2 regions of the Nocardiopsis mwathae genome follow, and region 2 is predicted to be linked to the other one. Evidence: riboswitches for the same ligand, from Rfam matches in the RefSeq annotation. Region 2 holds a riboswitch; the other holds the start of a gene.
The links. Region 2 has a riboswitch for magnesium ahead of mgtE (magnesium transporter). Riboswitches for the same ligand answer to the same signal wherever they lie in the genome.

Region 1 (14,644 bases), 3.4 Mb from region 2:
CCCCACCCCCGCCCCCCGTCACACCCTCCGCCGTTCCGTCCGAAGCGCGGGCACGAAAAACGGAGACCCGCCGCGCAAGGGCGGAACTCGGGGGCGGCCGTTCCCGACGTGTCCGCAGCGCGGCGGAATGCCGGGCGCGTTTCCACCGGGAGAACCGCGGACCGTCGGCGTGCGGTCTGAGCACGGTGTCTTGAGGTGAACGGCCCGGGCGGGGCGATAGCATCGGGCCGACCGGGGCTCATCCGCGGTCTCTCGCGGTGGGCGGCACCGGAGGGGCGGCCGCCGGGGGTACCGCCCGGCCGGAAGCACACGGGTGACTTAGGGGGTCCGATGAAGCGGATCGATCTCGACCTGCTCGGCGAGCTGTACCGCACGTACACCGAGCCGCTGGCCAAGGTGCGGGACCAGCAGCGGGCCTTCTGCCGCGACATGCGCGGGAAGATGACCCCGCAGCTCGACGACCTCGAAGCGGAGATCACCTACCTGCTGCTGCGAGAGCAGCGCCCGGCGACCGTCATGGAACTGGGCACCTTCCACGGATGGTCCACCACCTGGATCCTCTCGGCGCTGCGCGACAACGGCACCGGTCGGCTGCACTCCTACGACATCGTCGACAACGTCGTCTCCAACGTCCCCGCCGAGCTGTCGGCCGACCGGTGGACGTTCCACCAGGGCGACATCCGCGAGAACGTCGACGCGGTCCCGGAGGGTATCGGGTACCTGTTCGTGGACGCCGCCCACAACGGGCGCTTCGCCCGCTGGTACATCGACAACCTCTTCCCCCGCGTCGCCCCTGGCACCCCCGTCAGCGTCCACGACGTCTTCCACGGCAAGCACGCCCTGCCCTTCACCGAGGGCCGGGCGGTCCTCAGGTGGCTCGCGGAGAAGGACACCCCCTACTTCACCCCCTCCAAGGCCAAAGCCCCCGACGCCTACCGCGCCATCCACGCCATCAAGCGCGACCTCGGCCTCGACGACCCGGTCCGCAGCGGCACGGACAACCCGATGATCTACTTCCGCCTGCCTCGGTAGCGGGGGCGCGGACCACCGGTCGGCCGGTCCGCCGGGCGGCCTTCCTTCGCGATCCGAGCGCCCCGGCGCCTGCCGGACCGGACATGGGCACGCATCCGAGGATGCCCGCTTGCGGCGGTGCCGGATTCCGGAGATGTCCGTTCGTGCAGATGGCCCCTGCGCCCGATCGGACCCCATGGGCGGCGCGGGTGAGGGAACAACCGCGCCGGCGGTCAGCCCTGCGCGGCCTGTGCTCGGGCCTCACGCACGAACAGGGTCAGCCAGGTCACCAGCAGCACCGTCACGGCCGCGGTGGCCAGGACGGCGTAGTAGGGCAGGTCGACCGCCAGGATCGACGCGGACAGTCCCGCGGCGACCATTCCGAACACCAGGTGGTACTTGCGTCGCACGGCTTTTCACCTCCTAGATCCGGTCACGGCCTGCGAGGGTAACACCGCTGTTCTCGGGCGAACGGACCATCCACGTACAGCTGAGCCTTGCGCCCGCTCCCGTCCAGGGCGAGGTGGGCGGGGTCGGCGGACACGCCGCGCTTGCGCATGGCGTCGGCGCCCTTCCAGACCGGCCCCCTTCCGGCCTGCGTCGTTATCGACGTCACCCCCCGCGCCCCAAGGCTTTCGGTGGCCATCGCCGCCCGGAGGTGGTAAGCTCCACTTTGGAATGTCAGGTGTCCCGTTAGGCGAGGCTCCTGTGCACGTACGCGTCCGCTGCCCGGAAAGGTCGAGAGACCCCAACGGGTTGAACAGGCCCTGCCGAATCAAGGCTCGGCTTAATGCGGACCGGCGCCGCCCTGGCGGCCGCCTAGGTGTGCAGTGTCAAAGCTCCACGTGGGGAACCCGTCGGCTCATGCCCGGCGACCTTTTCTCGTGAGCTTGTGAAGGCCTCCCCGCTCGGGAGGTCTTTTTTCGTATGCGAGCACGAGGCGCGAGGGAGGTGAGGGCTGATGCCTGATCGACCATCCACCCCGGTCGACGACGAGCCCGGTCATAGTCGCCGCTCGGCGACCCCGACGACCACGGGCCGAACCACCTCACCACCTTTCACAGCCTGCCCTCACCCGAGTGCGCCGCGAGTCGACGTCCGCTGACCTGGAGCGGGAGCCCTATCGTGCTCCCCCTTGGTGCGGGCGGCTCCCTGCGCGCCCCGGTGCTGCGGCGCGCCCGACCCCCCAGGGAGCCCACCATGCACACCATGCTCATGGACCGCCTCAAGGAGCGCGACCTCGACCGCGCCAAGACCACGCTGACCACGGCGACCGCCGACGAGATCGCCGTGATCCTGCGGATCCTTCCGCCCACCGAGCTCGTCCTGGCCTTCCGGCTGCTGGACAAGCACCTGGCCATGGAGGTCTTCGACCTGCTCACCGACGACGAGCAGGTACGGCTGCTGCGCGCGATGACCGACTCCGAGGCCGCCGCGGTCCTGGCCGACCTGGACGCCGACGACCTGGCCCGGCTGGTCGACGAGGCACCGGCCGCCGTGGCCAAGCGCCTCCTGGCGGCCATGTCCGACGCCGACCGGGAGCGCGTCGGCGCCCTGCTCGCCTACCCGGCGGGCAGCGCGGGACGCGAGGCCAACCCCGAGTACATCGCCGTGCGCCCGCACATGCTCGTCAAGGAGACGCTCGGCCTGATCAGCCGCTCCCGCCTGGGGCCTGAGGACGTCACCACGGTGTTCATCACCGAGAACGACCGCACCTACCTGGGGCTGGTCAGCGTCGCCGAGCTGGTCCAGGCGGACCCGTTCACCGAGGTCGGCGAGCTGGCGCGGCTGGGCGACATCGCGGTGCCCACCAGGTCCGCGGCCGCACCCGCGGCGCGCGCACTGCAGCGCCGCGACCTCGGCGCGATCCCGGTGGTCGACTCCGAGCGGCGCCTGGTCGGGGCGCTCACCTACGACGACGCCATGGACGCCATCGACGACGACACCTCCGAGACCGTCTACCGCAAGGCGGGCATGGGCGACCCGGCCCACGCCACCGAAATGCTCCGCAGTGAGCGGCTGACCAGTGGAAGCATCTGGTACCCGGTGCGGGTGCGCATCGCCTTCCTGATGGTCACGCTGGCCGGGGGGCTGCTGGTCGGCGGGCTCATCGACAGCTTCGAGGACGTCCTGGCGGCGGTGGTCGCGGTCGCCGTGTTCGTGCCGCTGGTCATGGACATGGGCGGCAACGTCGGCACCCAGTCGACCACGATCTTCGCCCGCGGGCTGGCGCTGGGCCACATCGACCCGAACCGGTTCGGCCGCCAGCTGTTCCGGGAGGTCCGGGTCGGCCTCGCCATGGCCCTCGCCATCGCACTGGTCGGCGGCGGCATCGCCTACCTGTGGCAGGGGGCGCCCAACGGCATCCCCATGCTGGGGGTGGCGGTGGGGCTCGCCCTGTTCACGTCGGTCACGCTGGCGACGTTCCTCGGGTTCGCACTGCCGTGGCTGATGCTCAAGCTCGGCCTGGACCACGCGCCCGGCGCCGACCCGTTCATCACCACCATCAAGGACTTCACCGGCCTGGCGGTCTACTTCGGGCTGGCCTCACTGCTGCTGGGGGTGGGCTAGATGATCGAGTTCTGGGAGTTCGCGCTCCGCCTTGCCTGCGCACTCGTGCTGGGGGCGCTGGTGGGTGTCGAGCGGCAGTGGAGGGCGCGGCTCGCCGGGCTGCGCACCAACGCCCTGGTGGCGACGGGGGCGGCGCTGTTCGTGCTGCTCGCCGTCAACACCCCGGGCGAGGTCAGCCCGACCCGGATCGCCGCGCAGGTGGTCTCCGGTATCGGGTTCCTGGGCGCGGGCGTGATCCTGCGGGACGGGGTCAACGTCCGCGGCATCAACACCGCGGCGACCATCTGGTGTGCGGCGGCCGTCGGCGTGCTCGCCGGCAGCGGCCTCTACCTGGGCGCGCTCATGGGTGCCCTGGCGGTGGTCGCGGCCAACGTGGTGCTGCGCCCGATCGCCCACCGCATCGAGAGCCGCCCGGCCAACGCCTCCAGCGAGGTCGAGACGGTCTACCGCCTGCGCGCGGTATGCCGGGGCGACCAGGAGGCCCACGTCCGGCCGCTGCTCCTGCAGGCGCTGTCCAGCGGCGGTTTCCGCCTCCGCTCCCTGCACAGCGAGGACCTCGACGAGGAGGGCACCCGGGTCGAGGTCGAGGCCGAGCTGACCGCCGTCGGCCGCGCCGACGCCACCCTGGAGCAGGCGGTCAGCCGCCTGAGCCTGGAACCGGGCGTGTCTTCGGTCCACTGGCGGGCGATGGAGGAGGTCGGCGTATAGCCCCGCGGGGCCCGCCCACAGTGGGCGGGCCCTTCACTCGCCGCGGGCGAGGGCGCGCCGGACCTCCGCGATGCGGTCGTCGTCGAACACGACGTCGGGGTCCGCTTCGAGGAAGGACGCGGCGAGCGCGCCGAGCGCCAGCGCGGGAAGCGTCCACTCCGCGGGGGCCGGGGCTCCGAACAGGTCGGCCTGGATCGTCTCCTCGGACAGGGCGGGGGTGGTCGGGGCCATCACGACCAGCCCGCGCACCATGGCGTTGGCGAGCGTCGCCAGCGTCTCGAACCCGCTCGCCAGCTCCGGGCGCATGCGCAGGCCCAGTAGGGACGCCACGCGTTCGTAGGCGGCGGCGAGCCCCGCGGTGACGTTGCGCTCCGACTCGGTGAGGGCCGCCTGGACCTCGCCGCGGAGCTCTCCCTCGGGCAGGCTCAGGAAGGTCGCGTGCAGCGCGAGGTAGGTGCGCCATTCCGGGGAGTGCAGGAAGGTCCGCAGTTCCACCGGGGCGCCGTGGCGCAGGATCTCCGCGGCCAGCGCGACGCGCAGCGACGGCGTCCTCAGCCAGTCCACGCGGTCGAGGATGGTCCGGTCGACCGCGCGCCGGGCCTCGGGGTCCTCCTCGACGATGGCCGGGCTGGTGCCGCGCGCGAGCTCCTTGAGCAGGTCGCTGAAGAACAGGTCCTTGTAGGGCCAGCGGCGGTAGACGGCGCTGCGCGACACCCCCGCGTCCCGGATCACGTCCTCGAAGCTGATGTGCTCCAGGCTGACGGTCAGCCCGGCGCTGTTGACCTGGTCGACGGCGGCCTGGAGCATACGCTGCTCGGTCTCCTGGTCGGTGAGCCGGCGGCGTCGCCGCGTCACACCCGTCGCGATCGGGGGGTCCCCGGCCATGTCGCACCTTCCGGGCTTGGGATATGGTGTCTCAAATTTCGAATATCAGGATCACAGTCTACTCAGTGCGGCGAGAAGTGTGTCCGGCTTGCCAGCGAACGGTTGAGCGCCGAGAGCCGTGTAACCACTGAGCGGTCGTCGGCGCGGCCATGGCCACGCCGCCCCGCGCCCATACGGCCATCCCACACCCCAGGGGGGAAGATGCCTGATCAGGACACCGGTCTCACGGATGTCGCCGAGTCCGACCTGACCACCCGGCGCGGCATGTTTCGAGCCGTCGCCTTCCGCGACCCGATCGACGGCCACGAACACATGGCGCTCGTGTTCGGCGCGGCCGTCGGCGGCGAGGACGTGCTGGTGCGGGTGCATTCCGAGTGCCTGTCCGGTGACATCTTCGGTGCGACGCGCTGCGAGTGCGGTGAACAGCTGGCGTCGGCGCTGGACACCATCGTCCGCGAGGGATCCGGAATCCTGGTCTACCTGCGCGGCCACGAGGGCCGCGGGATCGGGCTGGTCGCCAAGGTGCGCACGCACATCCTCCAGGACGAGCAGGGGCTGGACACCATCGATTCGGCCACCTCGCTCGGCCTGCCGGTCGACGTCCGCGACTATGGGCCGGCCGCCCGGGTACTGCGCTACCTCGGCGTCGACTCGGTGCGGCTCATGTCCAACAACTCGGACAAGGTCGACGCCCTGGAGGCCCACGGGGTCCGGGTGGCCGAGCGGGTCCCGCTCCTCGCCCCCGCGCACCCGGGCAACATCGCCTACCTCACCGCCAAGCGCGACCGGCTCGGGCACGACCTCCCCCACATCGAGGCGGTGCGGACCACACCCGCCGCGCCTTCGCACGACGGAGTCGCCCCGGGCCGGACGGGCGGCGGACGTGGCTGATCCGGCGGGCACCGGCCCCGACTACGCCGACCTGCTGCCCGTCGCCCGCCAGGCCGTGGCGATCGCCCGCGGGATCGTGCGGGAGCACGCCCCCCGGTCGGTCGGCACCAAGGGCGACCGCGATGTCGTGACCGACGTCGACCTCGCCGTGGAGGAGGCGGTTCGCTCGTTCCTGGCGCGCGAGACCCCGGAGGTCGGCTTCCTCGGGGAGGAGCACGGCCGCAGCGGGGGCACGGCGGACGAGCAGCCCTGGTGGGTGCTCGATCCGGTCGACGGCACCGCCAACCTCGCCTGCGGAATCCCGCTGTGCGCCGTCTCCCTCGGGTTGGTGTCCGGGGCTCGGGCTGCGCTCGCGGCGATCGACCTGCCCTTCCTCGGCGCCGAGTACACGGCCGTCGCGGGCAAGGGCGCCTTCTGCGGCGGCGAACGCATCCACGTCCCGGGTTCGGACGCCCCCACCGACGCCGTGGTCTCCATCGGCGACTTCGCCGTGGGGGAAGGCGCCGCGGCGCGGAACCGGGTGCGGCTCGACCTGCTGGACCGGCTGGGCGCGCGGGTACGCCGGGTCCGCATGCTCGGAGCGGCCGCCATCGACCTCGCGTGGACCGCACACGGCAGGCTCGACGGCACGGTCATCCTGGCCAACCTGCCGTGGGACACGGCGGCCGGGGTACTGCTGGTCAGAGAGGCGGGAGGGGATGTCGTCGACCGCGACGGCAGCCCGCACTCGGTGGACTCCTCGGCGACGATCGCCCTCGCGCCGGGGCTGCGCACCTACCTGATGGCGGAGGTGAGACGTGCGTATGGGATCCGGTGACGTGCGCGCTGTCCCCATGCCCGCGGCCATGCGCAGCGGGGCAGCGGCCGCGTGGGCGGGTCCCGCCGCCGGCGCCGCCGCCCAGCCGGTGCTGCTGGCGATGCTCACCGGGGCCGTCGGTCTGGGAACCGTCGGCTGGGCGGCCGGAGCGGCCTACGCGCTGGCCGTGTGGGGACTGCTCACCCGAGCCCTGTACCGGGACGGACCCCGCGCGATGGGGCCGGCCGACCGCGTGACGCTGGCCCGCGCCGTCCTCGTCGGCGGGGTGACGGCGCTGGTCGCCGAGGAGATCGCCGGGCGGCCGCTGGACGGGGCCGCGCTCGCCCTGGTCGTCGCGCTCGCCGCGGTGGCCCTGGTGCTCGACGGCGTCGACGGCCTGGTGGCGCGCCGCACCGACACGGCGAGCACGCTGGGCGCCCGCTTCGACATGGAGGTCGACGCCTTCCTGATCCTGGTCCTCAGCCTGCACGTCGCCGTCCACCTCGGCCCGTGGGTGCTGGCGATCGGCGCGATGCGCTACGCGTTCGCGGCAGCTGCGACGGCCGCGCCATGGCTGCACGGTGACCTGCCGCCCAGCACCCCGCGCAAGGCGGTGGCGGTGGCACAGGCCGCCGCCCTCATCGCGGCCGCGTCCGCCACCCTGCCGGACGCCGGCGCGGCGGTACTGGTCGCCGGCGCGCTGGCGCTCCTGATCTGGTCCTTCGGCCGCGACATCGGCTGGCTGTGGCGCACGCGGGCGGCCCGGCCCGGCACCGGCCCGGACGCGGACGGAGGCCGGTGATGGGGAGTATGCAGCGCACCGCACGCGCCTTCTGGCTGCGGTCCCCGGGAGTCGGCGAGATCCGGTCGGTTCCGCTGCCGGACCCGGCCCCCGGCACGGTGGTCGTGCGCACCCGCTACACGGCGGTCAGCCGCGGAACCGAGGCCCTGGTGTTCCGCGGCGGCGTCCCGGAGAACCAGCGGGAGGCCATGCGGGCCCCCTTCCAGGAAGGGGATCTGCCCGGCCCGGTCAAGTACGGATACCTCAACGTGGGAACCGTCGAGCACGGGCCCGACGACCTCCTCGGCCGCGACGTCTTCACCCTCTACCCCCACCAGACGAGGTTCGTCGTCCCCGCCGGAGCCGTGGTCCCCCTCCCGGACGCCGTCCCCGCCGCGCGGGCCGTACTGGCGGGCACGGTCGAGACGGCGGTGAACGCGCTGTGGGACGCCCGCCCGCTCGTCGGCGACCGCATCGCCGTGGTGGGGGCGGGCATGGTCGGCTGCTGCGTCGCCCGCCTGCTGGCGGGCGTCCCCGGCGTGCGCGTCCGGCTCGTCGACGTCGAGCCCGAGCGCGCCGCCGTCGCCGAACGCCTCGGCGTCGCGTTCGAGCACCCGGAGGACGCCGAGGGCGACTGCGACCTGGTGTTCCATGCCAGCGCCACCGAGGAGGGGCTCGCCCGGGCCCTGGCGCTGCTCGGCGACGAAGGCGAGGTCATCGAACTCAGCTGGTACGGCGACCGCGCGGTCCGCATACCGCTGGGGGAGTCCTTCCACTCCCGACGCCTGGCGATCCGGGCGAGCCAGGTGGGCGCGGTCTCCCCGGCGCGCAGACACCGCAGGTCGCTCGCCGACCGGCTCGCCCTGGCCCTGCGCCTGCTCGCCGACCCCGCCTTCGACACCCTGATCACCGGGCAGAGCCCGTTCGAACGGCTGCCCGAGGTCATGCCCCGCCTCGCCGACGGCCGGATCCCGGCCCTGTGCCACCGGATCGCCTACGTCGAAGACGACGACTAGGCGCCGCAGCCGACCACACACGAAGGAGAGCCGTTCTTGTTCAGCGTCACCGTCCGCGACCACCTCATGGTCGCGCACAGCTTCCGCGGCGAGGTCTTCGGACCTGCCCAGGCCCTCCACGGGGCCACCTTCATCGTCGACGCCTCGTTCCGCCGTCCGGAACTCGACGGCGACGGGATCGTGGTCGACATAGGGCGGGCCACCCGCGAACTCGGCGCCGTCCTCGCCGACCTCAACTACCGGAACCTGGACGAACAGCCGGAGTTCGCCGGGGTCAACACCACCACGGAATTCCTGGCCAAGGCCATCGCCGACCGCATCGCCGAACGAGTGGCCAACGGGGCGCTGGGCGAGCAGGCCCGCGGGGTGAGCGAGCTCCGGGTGACGCTCCACGAGTCGCACGTCGCCTGGGCGAGCTACGAGCGCGCACTATGACGGCGGTGCCCACCTTCGTCCTGCCGGGCGGTGTGGACGACCCCGCCACCCCCAGCGGAGGAAACGTCTTCGACCGGCGCGTCCACCGGGAACTCGCGCGCAGGGGGCGGCCCGTGCGCGAGGCGGCGATCCCCGGTGCGTGGCCGGAACCGGACGCCGCCGCCCGGGCGCGGCTGGAGCAGGTACTCGACGCCGTGCCGGACGGCGGCACCGTGCTCCTCGACGGGCTGGTGGCCTGCGGTGTCCCGGACGTCATCGTTCCGCGGTCCCCTCGCCTCCGGCTCGCGGTGCTGGTGCACCTGCCGCTGGCCGACGAGACCGGGCTGAGTGCTGAGCGCGCCGCGGCGCTGGACGGCGCCGAGCGGGACACCCTGCGCGCCGCGAGCGCCGTCATCGCCACGAGCCCGCGGGCCGTACGCGGCCTCGTCGAGCGGCACGGCCTGGACGCGCGCCGTATCTTCACCGTGGAGCCGGGCACCGACGGCGCGCCGCTCGCCCCGGGCACGGACGGCGGCCGTCGACTCCTCTGCGTCGCGTCGGTGACCCCGCGCAAGGGGCACGACATTCTCGTACCGGCACTCGCCGAGGTCGGCGACCTGCGCTGGGAGTGCCTGTGCGTCGGCCCGGCCGCGCCGGAGTCGGCCTACGCGCGGCGTGTCCGCGGCCAGGTCGCACGAAGCGGACTGGAGGCACGCATCCACTTCGCCGGACCCCTGGGCGGCGCGGCACTCGGGGACGCCTACGCGGGATCCGACGTCCTCGTGCTGCCGTCCCGCGCCGAGACCTTCGGGATGGTCGTGACCGAGGCGCTGGCGCGCGGCACACCCGTCATCGCGAGCGCGGTGGGGGCCCTGCCGGACACCCTCGGGCAGCCGGCCGGCGGCGCCGTTCCCGGGCTCCTCGTCCCACCGAACGACGTGCGGGCCCTGGCGGGCGCCCTGCGGAGCTGGCTCGTCGACGGCGACCTGCGCGCCCGGCTGCGGTCGGCGGCGCGGCGTCGCCGGGACAGGCTGCGGCCCTGGGCGGACACCGCCCGGGACATGGCCGCGGTCCTCGACCGCATACCCGGCCCGACCGACCTGCGAGCGCGATGTGAGGATGCCCGATGAGCGAACCCGGATCCCCCCGCTTCGCCGCCGACTGGCTGGCCCTGCGCGAGGAGGCCGACGCCGACGCGCGTGACACGGGGCTCGTGGCTGCGCTCCGCGCGCATCTCGCCCCCGCGGCACCGCGCGGGAGCGGCGCCCACCTGACCGTCCGGGACCTCGGCAGCGGCACCGGTTCGATGGCGCGCTGGCTCGCCCCGCGCCTGGCCGGCCCCCAGCACTGGGTCCTCCACGACCGCGATGCCGACCTGCTCGCACACGCCGCCGGCACGCCACCGGCCGCGGCGGCGGACGGGGCGCCCGTCTCCGTGGAGACCCACCTGGCCGACCTCGCCGACCTGCGCGCGTCCGACCTCATCGGCGCCGACCTGGTGACCGCCTCCGCGCTGCTCGACCTGCTCACCGAGGAGGAGCTGGGCGCCCTGGTCGAGGCGTGGGCCGGTGCCGGGTGCGCCGCCCTGCTGACCCTGTCGGTCGCCGGCCGGGTCGCGCTGACGCCCGGCCACCCCCTCGACGCCGAGATCGCCGCCGCGTTCGACGACCATCAGCGACGGGAGGTTCACGGCCGCCGCCTTCTCGGCCCGGACGCACCCGCCGCCGCGACCCGCGCCTTCCGGCAGTGGGGCGCCCGCGTCCACGCGAGCGCCAGCCCGTGGCGGCTCGGCCCGGACCGGCGCGCACTGACGGCGCGGTGGCTGGAGGGGTGGGTCGCCGCGGCCGTCGAGCAGCGCCCTGAACTCTCCACCCGGGCGCATCCGTATGTGGAGTGGAGGCAGGACGAATGCGCGTCCGGTCGGCTGCGGGCCGAGGTGCACCACATCGACCTGCTCGTACTGCCGGGCGATGGGGCGCGGGCGTGAGCGGTGCGGACGATCCGCGAGGGATGATGGGCGGAGCACCTCCGCGCTCCCCGTAGCCGCGTGTTCGGCGGATCCGCGCCCGGCGACGAACGGAGGGGAAACAGTGGCAAGGGCCGTTCGGAGCAGACGTCGGCCGGGCCGGAGAGCCTGGCGGGAGGTCATCGCCCACGACGCCTTCTGGCCGTGGGCGCGGGCGCTGGCCGCGGTGGCGCTGCTGCTCGTGCTCGTCTGGCGGCTCGACACGCAAACCCTGGCGGGGACACTCGGCGCCGTCGGGGGCGCGGCCTCGGCGGTCGCGCTGCTGGCCGCGCTGGCGATCGGAGCCGTGACGACCGTGCTGAGCGCGTGGCGGTGGCGGCTCGTGGCCGGTGCGCTGGGGCTGCGGCTGGGGATGGGGCGGGCGCTCGCCGACTACTACCGCGCGCTGCTCCTGAACGCGGTTCTCCCGACCGGGGTGCTCGGTGATGTCCACAGGGCTGTGGACCACGGGCGCTCGTCCGGCGACCTCGGCCGCGGGGTCCGGGCGGTGCTCCTGGAACGGACGGCGGGACAGGTCGTCCTGGCCGCCGCCGGCGCCGCCCTGCTGATCGGTGTGCCCGCGCGGGGGACGACGCTCGCGCCGGGCGGGATCTCCTGGGCGGTCCTGATCGCGGTCGCGGTCGCAGCACTGGTCGCGGCATGGGGGGTGTGGGGGAGGGGCGCGCCGCGCTGGCGGCGCTCGGTGCGGGGCCTACTCGCCGACGCCCGCAGCGCCCTGCTCACCCGCGACACCGGACCGCCGGTCATCCTCCTGTCGGCGGCCGTCCTCGCCGGACACGTGGCGCTCTTCCTCGTCGCCGCGTGGACCGTCGGGAGCACGGCGACCGTGCCCGAACTCCTTCCGCCCGCCATCCTCGCCCTGCTCGCGATGGCGGTACCGATGAACGCGGCGGGCTGGGGGCCGCGCGAGGCCGTGACGGCGGCCGCGTTCGGGGCGGCGGGGCTGGGAGCCGAGCTGGGCCTGGCCACAGCCGTGGCGTACGGCGTCCTCGCCCTCGCCGCGAGCCTCCCCGGCGTCGCCGTACTGCTCTGCCGCCGCCGACAGAGCCCCGACTCTCAGCGGGATCGGGGGACGGTGAACAGCGGCGGATACGCCGCGAACGATTCGACCAGGCCGGCGAGCACCGCCTTGCCCTTGCGAGCCGAGGCGAGCGAGGGCCGCCCCACCACCCCGGAGCCGGTGTAGGCCTCCAGCCCGAGGGTGAGCAGGTGCGGGCGCTCATCGGCCACGGAGTCGGCGGACGCGTACCCCTCCCGCACCATGTCCGGGTGAGCGTGCAGGAGGACGGAGGTCTCCAGCTCCCCGGCGTGCATGTCGGTGTCGAGAGAGGTCTCCAGACCGGCCGCCGCCCGCGCCGCCTGCCAGTCGTGCAGCCCGGGGAAGAGCGCCATCGTCCCCCGCGCCTCCTGGACGACGTTTCCCAGCACGTAGTTCCCGCCGTGCCCGTTCACCAGCACGAGCCCCGCCGCCCCGGAGCGCCGCACGGACGCGGCGATGTCGCGTACGACCGCGACGAGGGTCGCCGCGGAGATGCTCACCGTCCCCGGCCACGCCTCGTGCTCGTGCGAACAGGACACCGTCACCGGCGGCAGCACCTGCACGCCGTAGGCCGCGGCGACCTCGCCGGCGATGGTGCACGCGATCACCGTGTCCGTGACCGAGGGCAGGTAGGGCCCGTGCTGCTCGAAGCTCCCGATGGGCAGCAGCGCCACACGACCCCGATACCGCTCGGCGTCGGCCGACGTGTCCAGGGGCAGCAGCTGCTTGGAATGTCCGTCCATGAACCCTCCCGGTACCGGTCGGGACCCGCCCCGACAACCGGCCAGGCTACCGACGCCGAGGGCCCCCGGGCCGAGTCCCGTGCGCTCGGATTCCGAAGTTGCACTTGACGCAGCGTCAAGTGGTTCTCTGGTGGCATGACCAGGGAGAACTTTGGAACTCAGCGGCTGGCGATCGGCCAGGTGGCACGGTTGGCCGGGGTGTCGACGCGCACCATTCGGCACTACCACCAGGTGGGACTGCTCCCGGAGGCCGAGCGCGACTCCGGTGGGCGCAGGGTGTACCGGCTACCCGACATCGCGCGGCTGCTGTGGATCCGCAAGCTGGCCGAGCTGGGGCTGACCCTGCCCGAGATCGGCGATGCCATCGCGGGCGCGCACGAGCAGGAGGAGATCCTCGGGGAGCTGGAGCGGACGCTGAGCCGCCAGGAAGAGAAGATCCGCGCCCAGCGCGAGGCGGTCCGGCGGCTGCGTGAGGCAGGGAGTTCGCCGGGGCTGATCGGCGCCAGCGCTTCGGAAGAGGTCCGTGCGCTCTTGGCAGAGGTCGGCGGCGTGCGCATCAGTGGTGAGGGCCTGGAATTGGCATTGCTCTTGGAAAAGGTCGTAGGCGCCGACAAGGCCGCGCTTGACGCGGTCACCCAGAGCCTGGTGCAGAACGACGAGCGGCTGGCAACGTGGGGCGATCGGCTCGTCCGGCTCTACGACGACCTGGCTGACGCCGAGCCCGACGATCCGCGGGTGGAGGAGTATGCCCGCGAACAGGCCGCGTACTGCAATGCGGTCAAGGAGGCCGAACTCGCCCGGGGAATCGACATCGACGCACTCCTTGAGAAGCTGCCGAGCGAGTCCGCAGACGACGAGATCGACGAGGAGACGTTCGGCCTCCACATGGAGGCCTTGATGTCAGGCCACCGGCCGTCACCCGCCCAGAGGAAGGCCATGGGACGGTTCTTCGACCTCGTCGACCCCCAGTAGGACGTGAGTGCCGTCACCGGGTCCTGCGTTGATCTCGGCGGAGTGCCCCGGATGATCGGCTGGATTCGGTGCGCTCCGCCGAGATCAACGGAAGGGCAGGATCGGGAATCGGCCGTGCCTGGAGCCGTTTCAGCGAACTCGCATCGACCATCTAACGGCGACCACCCGATGCCCACCAGGGTGTCTTACTCTGTGGCCACGGCGGCCAACCGCGCGTCGATTTTTCGAGTCAGTTCTTCGAATTCGCTGCGGCAGGTTTGGACGTAGCTCAATGTGCTGCCCATCGCGCCATCCGCAGGACGCAGATCGAACATGGGCTTGCGAGCGTCGTGTGCCAGTGGCATTAGGCTGCGGTAATTACGTATGGTCGCGATCTCGTTATCCGCAGCGGCTGAGGGCGGGTCGTTGCCGAGAACGCACCGGTCGTATACCAGAGGGATGCGCTCCAGCCAGCGCTGGTAGGAAACGAGTGGGCGGTCGACTCGGACGATCGGCTGCATGGTGACGTATCCCAAAGGTCGTACGTCACCCGCATGGGCCTCGATCTGTTCCGGGATACGGGGCGCCACCACCTCCTGCCAGTCCCTCTGCCACTCACGGAGCGCCGGGCCGAGGTTGCGGAGGCCGCGTAGCGAGAACAGGTCCGCAGCGAGGGGCATGAGAATGGTGTCCGAGGACAGCAGCGCCGCCCGGTTGATCGCACCGAGGTTGGGGCCGATATCTATCAGGACAATGTCAGGGGTGACGTCACGTCGGGCCGACTGGATGATTCGATAAAAGGCGGTTGTAGC
Region 2 (14,644 bases):
GCCAGCAGCGCCGCCTCGATGTCGCGATGGGCCTCATCCACCGGCCCGACCTGCTCTTCCTGGACGAGCCCTCCACCGGACTGGACCCGCACAGTCGCGCCAACCTCTGGGAGCACATCGCCCGCCTGCGCGCCGAGCAGGGCATGACCCTCGTCCTGACCACGCACTACCTGGACGAGGCCGACGCCGTCGCCGACCGCGTGGTGGTCATCGACCACGGCGCCGTCATCGCCGACGGCACCCCCGACGAGCTCAAGGGCAAGGTGTCGGGCGACCTCGTCACCCTCACCACCGAGCCCGGCGGCGCGCGCCGCGCCGCCGAAGCGGTCACACGCATCCCCTCGGCGCACGACGTCGACGCCGACGGCGACGGCGCCACCGTCCGGCTGCGCGTCGAGCGCGGCGACGCCGTCCTGCCCGAGCTGCTGCGCGCGCTCGGCGCCGCCGGTGTCGAGCCGCTCACCCTCCAGGTGCAGCGCCCCACCCTCGACGACGTCTTCCTCACCCTGACCGGCCGCAGCCTGCGCGAGGACACGCCATGAGCACGACCACCGCCCCCGCCGTTCCGACCCGCCCTGACAGGACAGGAGCCATGCACGTCCTCCGCGACACCGGCATCATCTGCCTCCGCCAGCTACGCCCCACCCTGCGCAACCCCTTCGCGATGTTCGCCTTCGCGATGCTGCAGCCGGTGCTCTACCTCGTGCTGTTCGGCCCGCTGCTCACCGGGGTCCCCGGCGCCGTGGGCGACGACCCATGGAACTGGTTCGTCCCCGGCATCCTGGCCATGCTCGGCCTGTTCGGAACCGCGTTCGCCGGCTTCGGCCTCCTCCCGGAGCTGCACAGCGGAGCGCACGAGCGGCTGCTGGCCACACCGGTGAGCCGGATCGCGCTGCTGCTGGGCCGGGTGATGCGCGACGTCGTCGTGCTCCTCATCCAGGCGGTCATCCTCATCGCGGCCGTGACGGCGTTCGGCATGCGGCCATCGCCCGCCGGCGTCGCGGCCGGGCTGCTGCTCCTGGCCGTCCTGGGCATCGGCCTGGGCACCCTGTCCTACCTGCTGGCCATGGTGCTGAAGGTGCAGCACATGTTCGCCGGGCTGCTGCAGACGGTCATCATGCCGCTGATCCTCACCTCGGGTCTGCTGCTGCCCATGGACCAGGGGCCGGGATGGCTGTACGCCGTCTCGCGGGTCAACCCGGTGACCTATGTCGTCGAGGCCGAACGCGCCCTGTTCGCCGGGCACCTGGCCGACCCGGCCGTCGCGGTCGGGGCCCTGGTCGCCGTCGCCGTGGCCGCCGCCGCACTGGCCCTGGGCACCCGGCGGATGCGGACGCTGAGCGCCTGACCGCGCCCGGTCACCCCCTCCTCCGTCGATCTCGGAGATATTGGGCTCCCAGCGGCGATTTTTACCCCAATATCCCCGAGATCAACGCAAGGGGCAGGGGTGTCAGTCCGGGCGGGTGACCGGGCGCCAGGGGATGGGGCTGGAGAGGACCATCGTGCTCGACGGGCGGCCGTGTTCGGCCAGCCGGTCGATGACCCCCTCGAAGTGGGCCATCGAGGTGACGCCGAGGAACAGGACGCAGCAGGCGTCGCCGGTGACCCGGTGGACCTGGAGGATCTCCGGGAGGGCCAGTGCCGTCTCGTCGCGCAGCAGGCACAGCGGACCGAAGCACTCCATGCGTACCAGCGCCGTCACCGGGAGCCCGGCCGCCTCCGGGTCGACATGCGCGTGGTAACCGGTGATCACGCCCGTGTCCTGGAGGCGGCGCACGCGCTCGGCGACGGCGGGGGCGGACAGGTTCACCCTCCGGGACAGCTCGTTGTAGGACAGCCGCCCGTCGGCCTGGAGCTCGGCGAGGATCCGCCAGTCGATGCTCTCCATGAGGCTTCCGATCGTGAACTCAAGCGCGGAAATTGCTTACGATTGTTAGGTCGGACGTGCCGAATGGCAAGCGTCGGCCCTTCTCTCCTCCGCCCTTTCTGCAGCATCCTGAGGTTCACATCACATTCGGCGACCTGGCCCCGAGCGGCGACATTCCGGGTGGCGGCACGAAGAGTCGGCGGCACCCGCCTCCACCGCCCGGCGGCCGCCCAGGAGAGGTGGGAACGATGGCCAAGGCCGCAGCGCCGACGGCGGAGCGGGAGCGCGCGCAGCGCGCGGCGGACAACCGGGGGAGGCCCACCGCCACCGTCGCCCAGGCGGGCGAGTACATCCGCTACGGCGCCATCGACACCCTGCACGACCTGCAGCGGCCCCGTACGGACGAGCCCGCCGAAGTCTCGTTCATCATCACCACCCAGGTCATGGAACTGCTCTTCGCGCTGGTCCGGCAGCGCTGGGAGCAGGCCTGCGACGCGCTCGACGCCGACGATGTGCCCGCGGCCGTCGCGGCGCTCCGGCGGGGCACCGCAGCCCAGGACGTGCTGGCCGAATCCTGGGACCTGCTGGCATCGCTCACCCCCACCGAGTTCAACGGGTTCCGCGACGCGCTGGGGGAGGCCTCCGGCTTCCACTCCTTCGCCCACCGCCACCTGGAATTCCTCCTCGGCAACAAGTCCCGGCGGATGATCGAGCCGTATGCCGCCCTGCCCGAGGTGCACGCCGAGCTGGAGCGCGCCCTAGCCAGGCCCGGGCTGTACGACGCGGCGCTGCGGCTGCTGCACCGGCGCGGCCTGCCGGTCCCCGCCGAGCGGGCCGACCGCGACTGGTCGCAGCGCTACACCCCGCACCGCGGCGTCGAGCGTGCCTGGGCCCGGGTCTACGCCGACGCCCGCCCCGGCGACGAGCTGCTCGCCCTGGCCGAGGTCCTGCTCGACACCGCCGAGCGTGTCACCCGCTGGCGGCACCGCCACCTGATGGCGGTCAAGCGGTCGATGGGCGCGAAACCGGGTACGGGGGGCTCCAGCGGCCTGGACTGGCTGGCCGAGAGCGCCGGCGCCGACGTCTTTCCCGAACTCTGGTCGCTGCGCACCTCGGCGTGAGGCACGGCAGGGTGCGGCGGAACCTCGGACAGCGGCGGGCCCCGGGCCCGGCGACGACCTCAGGAGAGCGAGCGGATGACGGGAATCACACGAGAGAAGTGCGCGAAGCTGGACGCGGCCGACCCCCTGGCCCCGTTCCGCGACGAGTTCGTCCTCCCCGAGGGTGTCGTCTACCTCGACGGCAACTCCCTGGGCGCGCTGCCCAAGGCCACCCCGGGCCGGGTGGCCGACATGGTCGAGCGCGAGTGGGGGCGCGACCTCGTCAGGAGCTGGAACACCGCGGGGTGGTGGGACAAGCCGCGCACGCTGGGCGCCAAGCTCGCCCCGCTGGTGGGGGCGGCACCGCACGAGGTGGTGGTCGGTGACGGAACGTCGGCCAATCTGTTCAAGGCACTGGTCGCGGCTCTGCGGTTGAACCCCGGCCGCCGTGTCGTGCTGGGCGAGACGGGCAATTTCCCCACCGACCTGTATGTGACCCAGGGCGCCGTGGAGCTGATGGGCGCCGCCGAGCGCAGGGTCGACCCCGACGGTCCCGAGCTGGCCGCGGCGCTGGGCGCGGGTGACGTCGCCGTGGTCCTGCTCAGCCACGTCGACTACCGCACCGGTGCGCTGCGCGACATGCCCGCCGTCACCCGCATGGCCCACGACAGCGGCGCCCTGGTCGTCTGGGACCTGTGCCACAGCGTGGGGGCGCTGCCCATCGAGCTGTCGGCGTGCGGCGTGGACTTCGCGGTGGGCTGCACCTACAAGTACCTCAACGCCGGTCCGGGCACCCCCGCCTTCGGCTACGTGGCCGAACGCCACCACGCCACCGCCCGCCAGCCGCTCAGCGGCTGGCACGGGCACATCCGGCCGTTCGACTTCACCGGCGACTACGAGCCGGCCGTGAGCGCCAGCCGCTTCCTCAGCGGGTCGCAGCCCCTGATCGCCGACGCCGCGCTGGAGGCGAGCCTGGACCTGTTCGCGCGTGTCGACATGCGGCGGGTGCGCGAGAAGAGCCTGGCGATGACGGAGATGTTCATCGACCTGGTGGAGCCGGTCGGGCTGCGGCTGGTGACCCCGCGCGAGCCGGAGCGCCGCGGCAGCCAGGTGGCGCTCGCCCACCCCGACCCCGAGGCCGGGTATCCGATCGTGCAGGCGCTGATCACCCGCGGCGTCATCGGCGACTTCCGTGCGCCCGACGTGCTCCGATTCGGCTTCACCCCGCTCTACCTGCGCTACGTGGACGTCTTCGACGCCGCGACCGCGCTGGTGGAGGTGCTGGACACCGACGAGTGGCGCGACCCCCGGTTCGCCGAGCGGGCGCAGGTCACATGATCCTTGAACGGCTACTTACCGGTAGGTCAAGAGATGACCACGTGATTCCCGTGAGATGAAGCGCACTTTCGGGTGTGATGAGCACTTCTTTTCGGGAGCCGAGAGCGTCCGAAACGCCCGCGAGTGCGGGCGTTTTACCCTTCGCCCGGCCCGTCCCGACCACACCTGATCTGCGGTTTTACCTTCTGACCTGGTGCGTTTTGCTTTCTCGTGGGCTAGAGTCCTCGGTGATCGGTTCGTGATCTGGATGTGCGGGTGCATCGTGGTGCCCACCGGATCACGCCGATGCCGAGCCCCGGGCTGTCCAACACGCCCCGGGTGAACGAGACCCCCACGTCTCCTCCGGGCCGGGCCGCGCGAATCGAGCGTCTGCCCCTTCGCTCGCCGTCCCCAACTGCGAGCACGGCCCCGACGTCTGGCGACCCAGCCAGGCGAACCCCTTCCCGAAGAGCACTCCGCAGCCGATTCCCGCTGCCCCACACCTGTGGCCGGAATCCGTCTCCGTCGTGCCCACGGTCTCGCTCGGCCCTGTCCCCAACCTGGGTTCTTATAGATGACTTCCGAAAATCCTGTGCAGTACGGCAAGGTCAAAGCGTCCTACTTCTGGGACGACGGCTCCGGCATCAACGGCGACACGGGCCTGCCCGCCTCGGGCGAGCCCATGCAGAAGGGCCTCTTCGCCAGCCCCAGCTGGCCGCTCGGTACCGAGGGCTACATCGTCTACAACGGCAAGCGCGCCGACTTCTTCATCGGCGACCGCGGCCCCGGCAACCCGGCGGAGAACTGCAACGTCCTCCTCGACATCGACGGCAAGACCTTCGCCGAACTGACCGGCGAGTCCTGGAACACCAACAGCCTCACCGTCTCCGGTGGCAACGGCCACATCGACGTCGAGTACTACATCACCTCCTGGGGCAGCGGCCGCGGTGAGCCCGGTGCGCCCAAGCCCATGAGCGGCTCGACCACCTGCAACAGCGCCGTCTCTCCGATCCCCGAGCACGCCAAGAAGGACAGCAAGGCGGAGAAGGAGAAGAAGAAGCGCGAGGAGGAGAAGAAGAAGGCCGAAGAGGCCAAGAAGAAGGCCGAGGCCGAGAAGAAGAAGGCCGAGGAGGCCAAGAAGAAGCAGGCCGAGGAGAAGCAGCAGGCCGAGCTGGCGCAGAACAAGGCCGACAAGGTCGACCAGAAGTCGGGCAACGGCGAGGAGTCGCACACCGGCTTCGAGACCGGCACCGCCACCAACGACCTCTCGGGCATCTCCCTGGCCGGCAACGAGCTGCCGATGGCCGCCGGCGTCCTCACCCTCGCGCTGCTCCCCGCCCTCGCGGTGGCCGTCCTGGCCAAGCGCAACCGCCCCCAGCCCAAGCACGCCCTCGCCGAGGCCGGCGAGAACGGCTCGGGCTCCACCTGGGACACCGTCCGCAACATCGACTGGCAGTCGCTGAAGTCGGCCGACGGGTGGCGCAACCTCGTCTCCGAGCTGCGCCGCAAGTGATCCCGCCCCGGTCAGGCCGCCGGTCGGCCGACTGACCGGACACGCGACGCCTTCGGACACCCCGCCCTAACCCCGCGGGGTCCGCCGACGGCACGGGTATCCCGGCCGGGCGCAGCCGCCCCGGCCCCCATCGCGGGTCAGAGGTCGCCCAGCAGCAGACCGGGCCGCTCCACGCAGTCGGCCACGAACCGCAGGAAGCCCCCGGCCTCCTCCCCATCGCACACGCGGTGGTCGAACGCCAGGGTCAGCTCGGTCACCGGGCGGGCCACGACGTCCTCGCCCACCACCCACGGGCGCTTCACGATGCGCCCCATCCCCACGATCGCCACCTCGGGGTGGTTGATGATCGCCGCGGAACCGTCCACCCCGAACACCCCGTAGTTGTTCACCGTGAACGTCCCGCCGGTCAGCCTCGACGGCGGAAGCGACCCGGCCCGCGCGGCCGATGTCGCCGCCGACATCTCCGCCGCGAGCTCCCGCGTCGTCATCCGGTCCGCTTCACCGACCACCGGCACCATCAGGCCCCGCGGCGTCTGCGCCGCGAACCCCAGGTGGACCCGGCCGAAGCGGACCAGCTCGGAGCGTTCGGTGTCCACCCGCCCGTTCAGGGCCGGGTAGCGCCGCAGCCCCAGCAGGCAGAATTTCGCCAGCAGCGCCAGCACGCTCACCGGCCGCTGCGGGTCGGCGGCGTTCAGCTGCGCACGCAGCTCCAGCAGGCCGGTGGCGTCGGCATCCACCCACACCGTCGCCTCGGGGATCTCCCGCCGCGACCGTGTCAGCCGCTCGGCCATCGTGGCCCGCACGCCGCGCAGCGGGATCCGCTCCTCCTCGCCCGTACCCGCCTGGGACGGCACCGCGCGCGGCGCGACCGCCGCGACGCCGGGAGCGGCGACGTCCGACGCGGTGCTCGGCACACCTGCCGCGGCGGAGGGGCGCTCGCGCCCCTCGATCGCCGCGAGCACGTCGCGGCGCAGCACCAACCCGCCCTCGCCGCTGCCCCGCAGCGACGCGGCGTCGATTCCGTGCTCCCGCGCCATACGCCGCACCAGCGGTGAGACCACCGCGGTGCGCCGCCCCGCGCCGGGGGGCGGGGACGGAGACGCGGACGCCGTTGTCCGCGTCCCGTCCGCCGAGGGGGCACGCCGCCGGCCACCGCTGCGCCGCGGGGCCCCCTCCCCTGTGCCGTAGCCCACCAGGACCGCACCGGACCCCGGCGTCCCTGCGGTGGCGCCGTTGCCACCGCCGCCGGTTTCCGCGGACCCGCGGGCCCCGGGCACGACGACACCGGGCTCGCCGAAACCGGCGTCCGCCCCCGGTGCCGAGGCCGAGGTATCGATGCTGATGAGCGGGGCACCTACAGCGATGACCTCGCCGGGGCCACCGTGGAGCGCCACCACCCTGCCGCCGAACGGGCAGGGCACCTCGACGCTCGCCTTCGCGGTCTCCACCTCCACGACCGGCTCGTCGACGGCGACCTCGTCGCCGACGGCCACCCGCCAGCCGACGATCTCCGCCTCGGTCAGCCCCTCACCGAGGTCGGGTAGGGCGAAGTCGCGGACGGACCCGGGGGAAGAAGCGCGCGCCGTCACGCCCCCACCCCCGTGTGCTGCCGGGTGGAGCGGCCGTCGGCACTGCCCTCCACCCACTCCGACTCCCACTGCAGGCGGTCGACCGCGTCCAGGATGCGGTCGACACCGGGAAGGTGGTACTCCTCCAGCTTGGGCGGGGGGTAGGGGATGTCCAGTCCGCCGACGCGCAGCACCGGCGCCTCCAGGTAGTGGAAGCAGCGCTCGGTGACGCGCGCGGCGACCTCGGCGCCGTAACCGCCGAACGTGGAGGCCTCGTGTACCACCACCGCGCGTCCGGTCCGGCGTACCGAGGACACCACCGTCTCCTCGTCGAACGGGGCGAGGCTGCGCAGGTCGACGACCTCGATGTCGCGTCCCTCACGCCGCCCGGCCTCGGCGGCCTCCAGCGCGGTGGCCACCATCGGCCCGTAGGCGATCAGGGTCACGTCGCCGCCGGCGCGTCGCACCACCGCCCGGTCCATGGGCTCGGTGCGGGCCGGGAGGTCCAGCTCGGCCGTGGCCCAGTAGCGGCGCTTCGGCTCCAGGAACACCACCGGGTCGGGGCACTCGATCGCCTCGCGCAGCATCGAGTAGCCGTCGGCCGGGGTCGCGGGTGTCACCACCCGCAGCCCGGGGGTGTGGGTGAAGTAGGCCTCCGAGGAGTCGGAGTGGTGCTCCACCGCGCCGATCCCGCCGCCGTAGGGGACGCGGATGACCAGCGGCAGCTCCACCCGGCCCCGGGTGCGGTTGCGCATCTTGGCCACGTGCGAGACGACCTGCTCGAACGCGGGCAGCGCGAACGCGTCGAACTGCATCTCCACCACCGGGCGCTGCCCGTACATGGCCATGCCGACGGCGGTGCCGACGATGGCGGCCTCGGCCAGCGGAGAGTCGAAGCACCGGTCCTCGCCGAACGCGGCGGCCAGCCCGTCGGTGACCCGGAAGACCCCGCCGAGCGCGCCGACATCCTCCCCGTAGACGAGCACGTCGGGGTCGTCGGCCAGGGCGTCGCTCAGGGCGCGGTTGAGCGCCCGTGCCAGACTGATCTCGGCCATACTCGCTCAGCCCCTCCGCATCTCGTCGAGCAGCTCCTGGCGCTGCCGCCGCAGCATCGCCGGGGCGGTCGCGTAGACGTGGGAGAACAGGTCCTCCGGATCGAGCCCGTCCGCCCCGTCCAGGCGCTCGCGCACGTCGGCGGCGAGCCGCTCGGCCTCGGCGCCGACGCGCTCCAGCTCCGCGTCGTCGAGGCGCCCCTCGCCGCGCAGCAGCGCCTCCAGGCGGGTGATCGGGTCGCGTGCCCGCCAGAACTCCACCTCGGCGTCGTCCCGGTAGCGCTGCGGGTCGTCGGAGTTGGTGTGCGGGTCCAGCCGGTAGGTCTGCGCCTCGACGATGGCCGGGCCGCCGCCGGCGCGGGCCTCGGCCAGCGCCTGGGAGACCACGGAGTGGACGGCCGCAGCGTCGTTGCCGTCGACGTTGTAGCCGCGCATCCCGTACCCGATCGCCTTGTGCGCCAGGGTCGGGGCGGCGGACTGCTTCTCCAGCGGGACGCTGATCGCCCACCGGTTGTTCTGGATGAGGAAGACCACGGGGGTGTTCCACACCGCGGCGAAGTTGTAGGCCTCATGGGCGTCGCCCTCGCTGGTGGCGCCGTCACCCATGAGCACCAGAGCTGCCGTGTCGCGGCCCTTGCGCCGCGCGGCATAGGTCAGTCCCACGGCGTGTGAGGCGTTGGTGGCCAGCGGGGTGCACTGCGGCGCGCAGCGGTGCGACTCGGGGTCGTACCCGCTGTGCCAGTCGCCGCGCAGCAGCGTCAGCACCTCCACCGGGTCGACGCCGCGGGTGACCAGGGCGACGCAGTCGCGGTAGGTGGGGAACAGCCAGTCGTCGTCCGCCAGCGCCAGCACGCCGCCCACCTGGCACGCCTCCTGGCCGTGCGAGGAGGGGTAGACCGCGAGGCGGCCCTGGCGGGCCAGCGCGCCGGCCTGGCGGTCGAAGCGCCGTCCGATGATCATCGCCCGCAGCAGCGCCAGCAGGGTGCCGGGTTCGGGAGTGGGGTGGAGGCCCTCGCCGACGCGGTTCCCTCCGGGGTCCACAAGTCGGATCGGCTCCTGGGAGGGGAGTGGTGGAGCCGAGCCGGCCGATCCATCGGTGCGCTTCATGTCTTGAATATGAAGTGAATCACCCCATAGTGTCCATATCGTGCGCGCGACCGTGGACGGATGGCCGAAGCGAGTTCCCAGCGCCGCAGAACGTCCTGGATGATCTCCGCTGACGCGGTGTGAGGTGAGACACATGGCCGTGCGACTCGACGCGGTGGACCGGCGCATCGTCGAGCTGCTGCGCGCCGACGGCCGGATGTCCATCCGCGCCGTCGCCCAGCAGGCGCACATCTCCCGGGCCAACGCCTATGCCCGGCTCGACCGGCTGCGCGACCAGGGGGTGATCCGCGGATTCACCGCCGTCATCGACCCCGAGAAATACGGGACCGGGCTGGCCGCCTACGTCTCGGTGCGGATCGAACAGCATTCCTGGGAGAAGTTCCGCGACTACCTGCGCGACATCCCCGAGGTCGACCACGCCGCCCTGGTGTCGGGCGACGTCGACCTCCTCCTGCTGGTCAGGGTGGCCGACGCCGCCGCACTGCGCACCTTCGTCCTCGACCGCCTGCAGCGGATCCCGGAGGTCCGCAACACCCAGACGATGTTCATCCTCGACGAGCCGCCGATCAATCGCCACCCCTGAGATCGGTCGCCCGGGCGGAGAATTCGCCGCCGAATTTGCGGAACGTCGATTCTCCCGGCCTTTCGATTTCTCGGCGCCGCGTCCAGGGCCGCGGGTCGCGAAACGGCGGGGTGTTCTTCGTCACCGTTCCCGCCGTCCGCCCGGTCGAATATGCGGTTTGACGAAAAGTGCCCGGCGGGGCCAGACTGGCAGGGCAGCACCTCGTTCGGTGAGGCTCCTGCGTGAACACAGGCCACTGGTCCGTCGGTGTCGAGAGACGCCGCCGGGTTAGGACAGGCCTCCCCGGCTTAAGGGGTGGCCCCAAGTGGCTTCCGGGCGACCGGATCACGTCACGCAGTGCCAAAGCTCTGACGTGGAGGTTCTTCGTATCCCCGCGCTCTGGTCGAGGGCCGCGGCCGCAATTGGCGGTGCATGCGGTTCGTCCGGCCCACCTCACCGCCCGGTGGCGGCTGCCGTCGCGGGCGACCCGTCCGTGGCGCAGAGGCGCACTGGCCGGTCCGGGCGCGATCAGGGGAGGTGATGGCCGATGAGGCCGGGGCGAAGTCCGTCCGCGACGACCCACGGTAATGCCGCCTTCGAATACCCGCATCCGTGAGGCCGTGATTGTCTGCGGGGTCCGCGTTGCCGTTCCCCGATGTACACGTCGTCCATCCGGGCCACTTCCGTTCGAACGCCGAACGGCTATTTCCGCGTGCCTGCGCTTTCCCTCACGAATTCCGGAGGAGAAACCATGAACCTCGTTCGCACCTCCCTGCGCACGATCCTCGACGAGCCCCGCCCCGAGGCGCTGGAGCGCTGGTTCGGAGACATCACCGACCCGCACGAGCGGGGCGAGGAGCTGGCCGGCCTGGACCAGGAGCGCGCCGGGCGGCTGGCCCACCTCATCGGCCCGGCCGCCACCGCCGGCCTGGTGGAGTCGGTGGACCGGCACACCGCCGCCGATTTCCTCGGCCGGCTGCCGCTGGCGACCGCGGTCGGCGTCCTCGGTCTCATCCGTACCGACCGCGCCGCCGCGATCCTGCGCGAGATGCCTTCCCCGCTGGTGGTCGAGGTACTGGCACGGATGGGACGCGACCGGGCGGCCCCGCTGCGGACGGTGCTGGCCCACCCGCCGACGACCGCTGGGGCGCACATGACGCCGGTGTTCATCGCGCTGCCGGCCGAAACCCCGGCGGGGGAGGCCATCGAGAGGGTGCGGGAGAGCGCCGCCGACGGCGCGGTGGCCTTCACGCTGTACGTCACGGGCGACGGCGGAGAGCTGCTCGGCGTCGTCGCGTTCCGCTCCCTCGTGCTGGCCCCGGCCGCGGCCCCGGTCGCCGAGCTGATGCGGACCCGGGTCGTGACGGTCGCGGCCGACGCGGACCGCGAGGAGGCGGCCCGCCTGCTCAACGCGCACGACCACGCGGCCCTGCCGGTGGTGGACGACGGCCGGATCATCGGTGTCATCACCGCCGACAGCGTCGCCGAGATCGTGGAGGAGGAGGCCACCGAGGACGCCGAGCGCCAGGGCGGATCGGCCCCTCTGGACGTGCCCTACCTGCACGCCTCCCCGATGAAGCTCTGGCGCAAGCGGATCCTGTGGCTGCTGGTCCTGTTCGCCGCTGAGGCGTACACGGGCACGGTCCTGCGGCACTTCGAGGAGGAGCTCGAAGCCGCCATCGCGCTCGCCTTCTTCATCCCGCTGCTGATCGGAACCGGCGGCAACACCGGTACCCAGATCACCACCACCCTCGTCCGCGCGATGGCCACCGGCGAGGTGGCCCTGCGGGACATGGGGCGGGTCGTTCGCAAGGAAATGGGCACCGGCATGCTCATCTCGATGGCGATGGCCGGCGCCGCGATGATCCGCGCCTGGATGTTGGGGGTGGGGCCGCAGGTCACCCTGGTGGTGGTGCTGTCGGTCGCGGCGATCGTGCTGTGGTCGGCGCTCGTCTCCTCGATTCTTCCGCTGGTGCTGCGCCGCGTCGGCATCGACCCGGCGGTGGTGTCGGCTCCGTTCATCGCGACGCTGGTCGACGGCACCGGGCTGATCATCTACTTCGAGATCGCCAAGCTGGTGCTGTGGTGAGCAGGCGGCGGCCCCCTGGCGTCCGGCCCGTCCCCGAGCCCCAGCGGGCGGAAAACCGCGGACACCGGGGCGGCCGTTCAGCCGTGCGGACGGTATGTCACCGGATCGTCTCGCGCACCGCCTTGATGACGCCCGGGTCCCACATCATGGAGATGTGCTCCAGGCAGCGGGTCCGATGGTTGGTGGCGCCGTCGAGGCGGGTGCTGCCGACCGGGGAGATGATCAGGTCGCAGGGGGACCGGAAGGTCGTGTAGGTCACGCCGGGCGGGGTGGGATCGCCGTCGTTGAGTTCGCCGAGGAAGCCCGACCCGCGCTTCATCTCCCGGCAGGAGGTCAGCAGGGTGGAGCAGAACCCGGCGACCCGGGTCCCGTTGTTCGGTCCGCCGATGGAGACCCAGTCGTCGACCACGTCGGCCCCGCCGAGGTACCTGATGTACCAGCGCGAGGACAGCCCGCCCATGGAGTGGGTGACCACGTCGACCTGGGTGGCGCCGGTGCGGACGCGCACCCCGGTGATGTAGTCGTGGAGCTGCTCGGCGGTGGACCTGTTGCTCTGGGTCCAGTCGTAGGTGAAGACGTGCAGCCGGTCGGCGGGGTAGCCGTTGTCCAGGAAGTCCTGCCGCATGGACGACCACTGCGAGCCCTTACCGACGAAGCCGTGCACGAAGACGACGGGGTCGGGTTGGTCGGCCGGGGCGGCCTGGGCGGCGGGCGGGCCGAGGGTGAACGCCAGCGCCGCCGCGGCCGCGGCGGCGCCCAGGCGGGTGAGAAGACGACGCATCTGCGCTCCACTCCCGTGGTGGGGGAATTTTCAAGCAGTGTCCGCTATGTGTGCCTGCGACCGCATCGGCAATTTCGCCGGTGCATTGACCGTTGGTTTACCAACGAGTAACTTCGGCGGTGTGCTAGATGTGTCCCCCATCACATGTCCGGCCCGGCTGTACGGCCGCGACCGCGAGCGGAGCACCGTCCGCCGCCTCCTCGCGGACGCCCGCACGGGCACCAGCGGCGCCCTGCTCGTCCTCGGCGAACCCGGCATCGGCAAGACCTCCCTCCTCGACGACGCCCGCACCGCCGCACCCGAGTTCACCGCGCTGGAAGCACGCGGCGTCCCCGCCGAGACCGACCTCGCCTTCGCCGGCCTGCACCGGCTGCTGCGCCCCGTCACCGGCCGGTCCGCCGCGCTCCCCGACGCCCAGCGCGACGCCCTCGACGCCGCCCTCGGCCAGTCCGCCGCCGGAGCACCCGAACCCTTCCTCCTGTCCGTCGCCGTCCTCTCCCTCCTCACCGAAGTCGCCCAGAACCGCCCCCTGCTCGTCCGCGTCGACGACGCCCACTGGCTCGACACCCCCTCCCTCGACGCCCTCTCCTTCACCGCCCGCCGCGCCGGGACCGAGGGCATGTGCCTCCTCGTCGCCGCCCGCGGCGAGGTGCGCGCCGCCGAGGAGGACCACACGCGCCTGGCCGCCGGAGTCCCCGTCCTGCGCCTGGACCGGCTCGACGCCGACGCCATCCACGCCATCCTCGGCGACGCCGCGCCCCACCCCCCGGCCGACGCCGTGCGCACCGAACTGGCCGCCCTCGCCCAGGGCAACCCGCTGGCCGCCGTGGAACTGGTCGCCTCGCTCACCTCCGACCAGCTCGCCGGAACCGAACCCCTGCCCTGCGTCCCCGATCCCGGCGGGCGCCTGGGGCGGACGTATGCCCGACGCATCGGGCGGCTACCCGAGGCGACCCGCACGCTCCTGCTGCTCATGGCGGCGGCCGAAGGGCTCGCGCCGCCGACCCTGGTGCGCGCCGCCGAGCACGTCGGCGCCGACCTGGGCGCGCTCGAACCCGCCGAGGCCGACGACCTGATCCGGGTGGGCGAGGACGCGATCGGCTTCCGCCACCCCCTCGTCCGCTCCGCCGCTTACCACACCGCAGGGCTCGCCCGGCGCCGTGCCGCCCACCTCGTGCTCGCGCGCGTCTTCGACGAGATCGGCGACCCGCTGCGCGGAGCCTGGCACCGCGCCGCCACCGCCCCGCACCACGACGAGGAGTGCGGGCGCGAACTGGAGCAGGTCGCGGTCGCGGAACGGGGGCACAGCGGCTACGCCACCTCCTCCCGGCTCTTCGAGCGCGCTGCCGAGCTCACCCGGGACGGCGCCGCCAAGGCCGACCGGCTGACCGAGGCGGCCCGAGACGCCTGGCTCACCGGCCGACCCGGGCGTGCGCGCAGCCTGCTCGACCGCGTGCGCGCACTCGGCGACGGCCCGGGGCTGGACCGCGCCCGAGGCCGCACCGAACTCCTCCGCGGCCACATCGAACTCCGCACCGGCATCGCCATCGATGCCCACACCGCGCTCGGTAGTGCGGCCGAGCGGCTGCTGCCCGACCACCGCGACCTCGCCCTGCACACCCTGCTCCACTCGGCGGAGGCCGGCGCCCTGTCCGGAGACCACCACCGGTTCTGCGCGACCGCCGACC

Region 1: linked by a shared signal. The riboswitch ahead of mgtE (magnesium transporter) and the one ahead of mgtE (magnesium transporter) in region 2 are both predicted to bind magnesium.

The regions. Positions count from the first base shown of each region.
Region 1 is NZ_JACHDS010000001.1:4,659,494-4,674,137, reverse strand. Features, by position in the region: gene HNR23_RS20470 (class I SAM-dependent methyltransferase) at 331-1,032, shown strand; gene HNR23_RS20465 (hypothetical protein) at 1,245-1,421, opposite strand; gene HNR23_RS20460 (hypothetical protein) at 1,445-1,627, opposite strand; M-box (ykoK) riboswitch at 1,694-1,870, shown strand; gene mgtE (magnesium transporter) at 2,137-3,582, shown strand; gene HNR23_RS20450 (MgtC/SapB family protein) at 3,583-4,290, shown strand; gene HNR23_RS20445 (TetR/AcrR family transcriptional regulator) at 4,324-5,175, opposite strand; gene HNR23_RS20440 (GTP cyclohydrolase II) at 5,377-6,066, shown strand; gene HNR23_RS20435 (inositol monophosphatase family protein) at 6,059-6,883, shown strand; gene HNR23_RS20430 (CDP-alcohol phosphatidyltransferase family protein) at 6,870-7,664, shown strand; gene HNR23_RS20425 (zinc-dependent alcohol dehydrogenase) at 7,673-8,659, shown strand; gene HNR23_RS20420 (6-pyruvoyl trahydropterin synthase family protein) at 8,696-9,094, shown strand; gene HNR23_RS20415 (glycosyltransferase family 4 protein) at 9,091-10,203, shown strand; gene HNR23_RS20410 (methyltransferase domain-containing protein) at 10,200-11,060, shown strand; partial or broken gene HNR23_RS20405 (lysylphosphatidylglycerol synthase domain-containing protein) at 10,960-12,042, shown strand; gene HNR23_RS20400 (creatininase family protein) at 12,156-12,881, opposite strand; gene HNR23_RS20395 (helix-turn-helix domain-containing protein) at 13,017-13,853, shown strand; gene HNR23_RS27290 (ParA family protein) at 14,039-14,644, opposite strand, start outside; gene HNR23_RS27285 (ParA family protein) at 14,578-14,644, opposite strand, start outside.
Region 2 is NZ_JACHDS010000001.1:1,309,378-1,324,021, forward strand. Features, by position in the region: gene HNR23_RS05260 (ATP-binding cassette domain-containing protein) at 1-542, shown strand, start outside; gene HNR23_RS05265 (ABC transporter permease) at 539-1,348, shown strand; gene HNR23_RS05270 (Lrp/AsnC family transcriptional regulator) at 1,451-1,888, opposite strand; gene HNR23_RS05275 (tryptophan 2,3-dioxygenase) at 2,116-2,988, shown strand; gene kynU (kynureninase) at 3,064-4,305, shown strand; gene HNR23_RS05285 (hypothetical protein) at 4,859-5,797, shown strand; gene HNR23_RS05290 (dihydrolipoamide acetyltransferase family protein) at 5,935-7,386, opposite strand; gene HNR23_RS05295 (alpha-ketoacid dehydrogenase subunit beta) at 7,383-8,420, opposite strand; gene pdhA (pyruvate dehydrogenase (acetyl-transferring) E1 component subunit alpha) at 8,427-9,524, opposite strand; gene HNR23_RS05305 (Lrp/AsnC family transcriptional regulator) at 9,658-10,107, shown strand; M-box (ykoK) riboswitch at 10,301-10,472, shown strand; gene mgtE (magnesium transporter) at 10,838-12,175, shown strand; gene HNR23_RS05315 (esterase/lipase family protein) at 12,273-12,956, opposite strand; gene HNR23_RS05320 (helix-turn-helix transcriptional regulator) at 13,078-14,644, shown strand, end outside.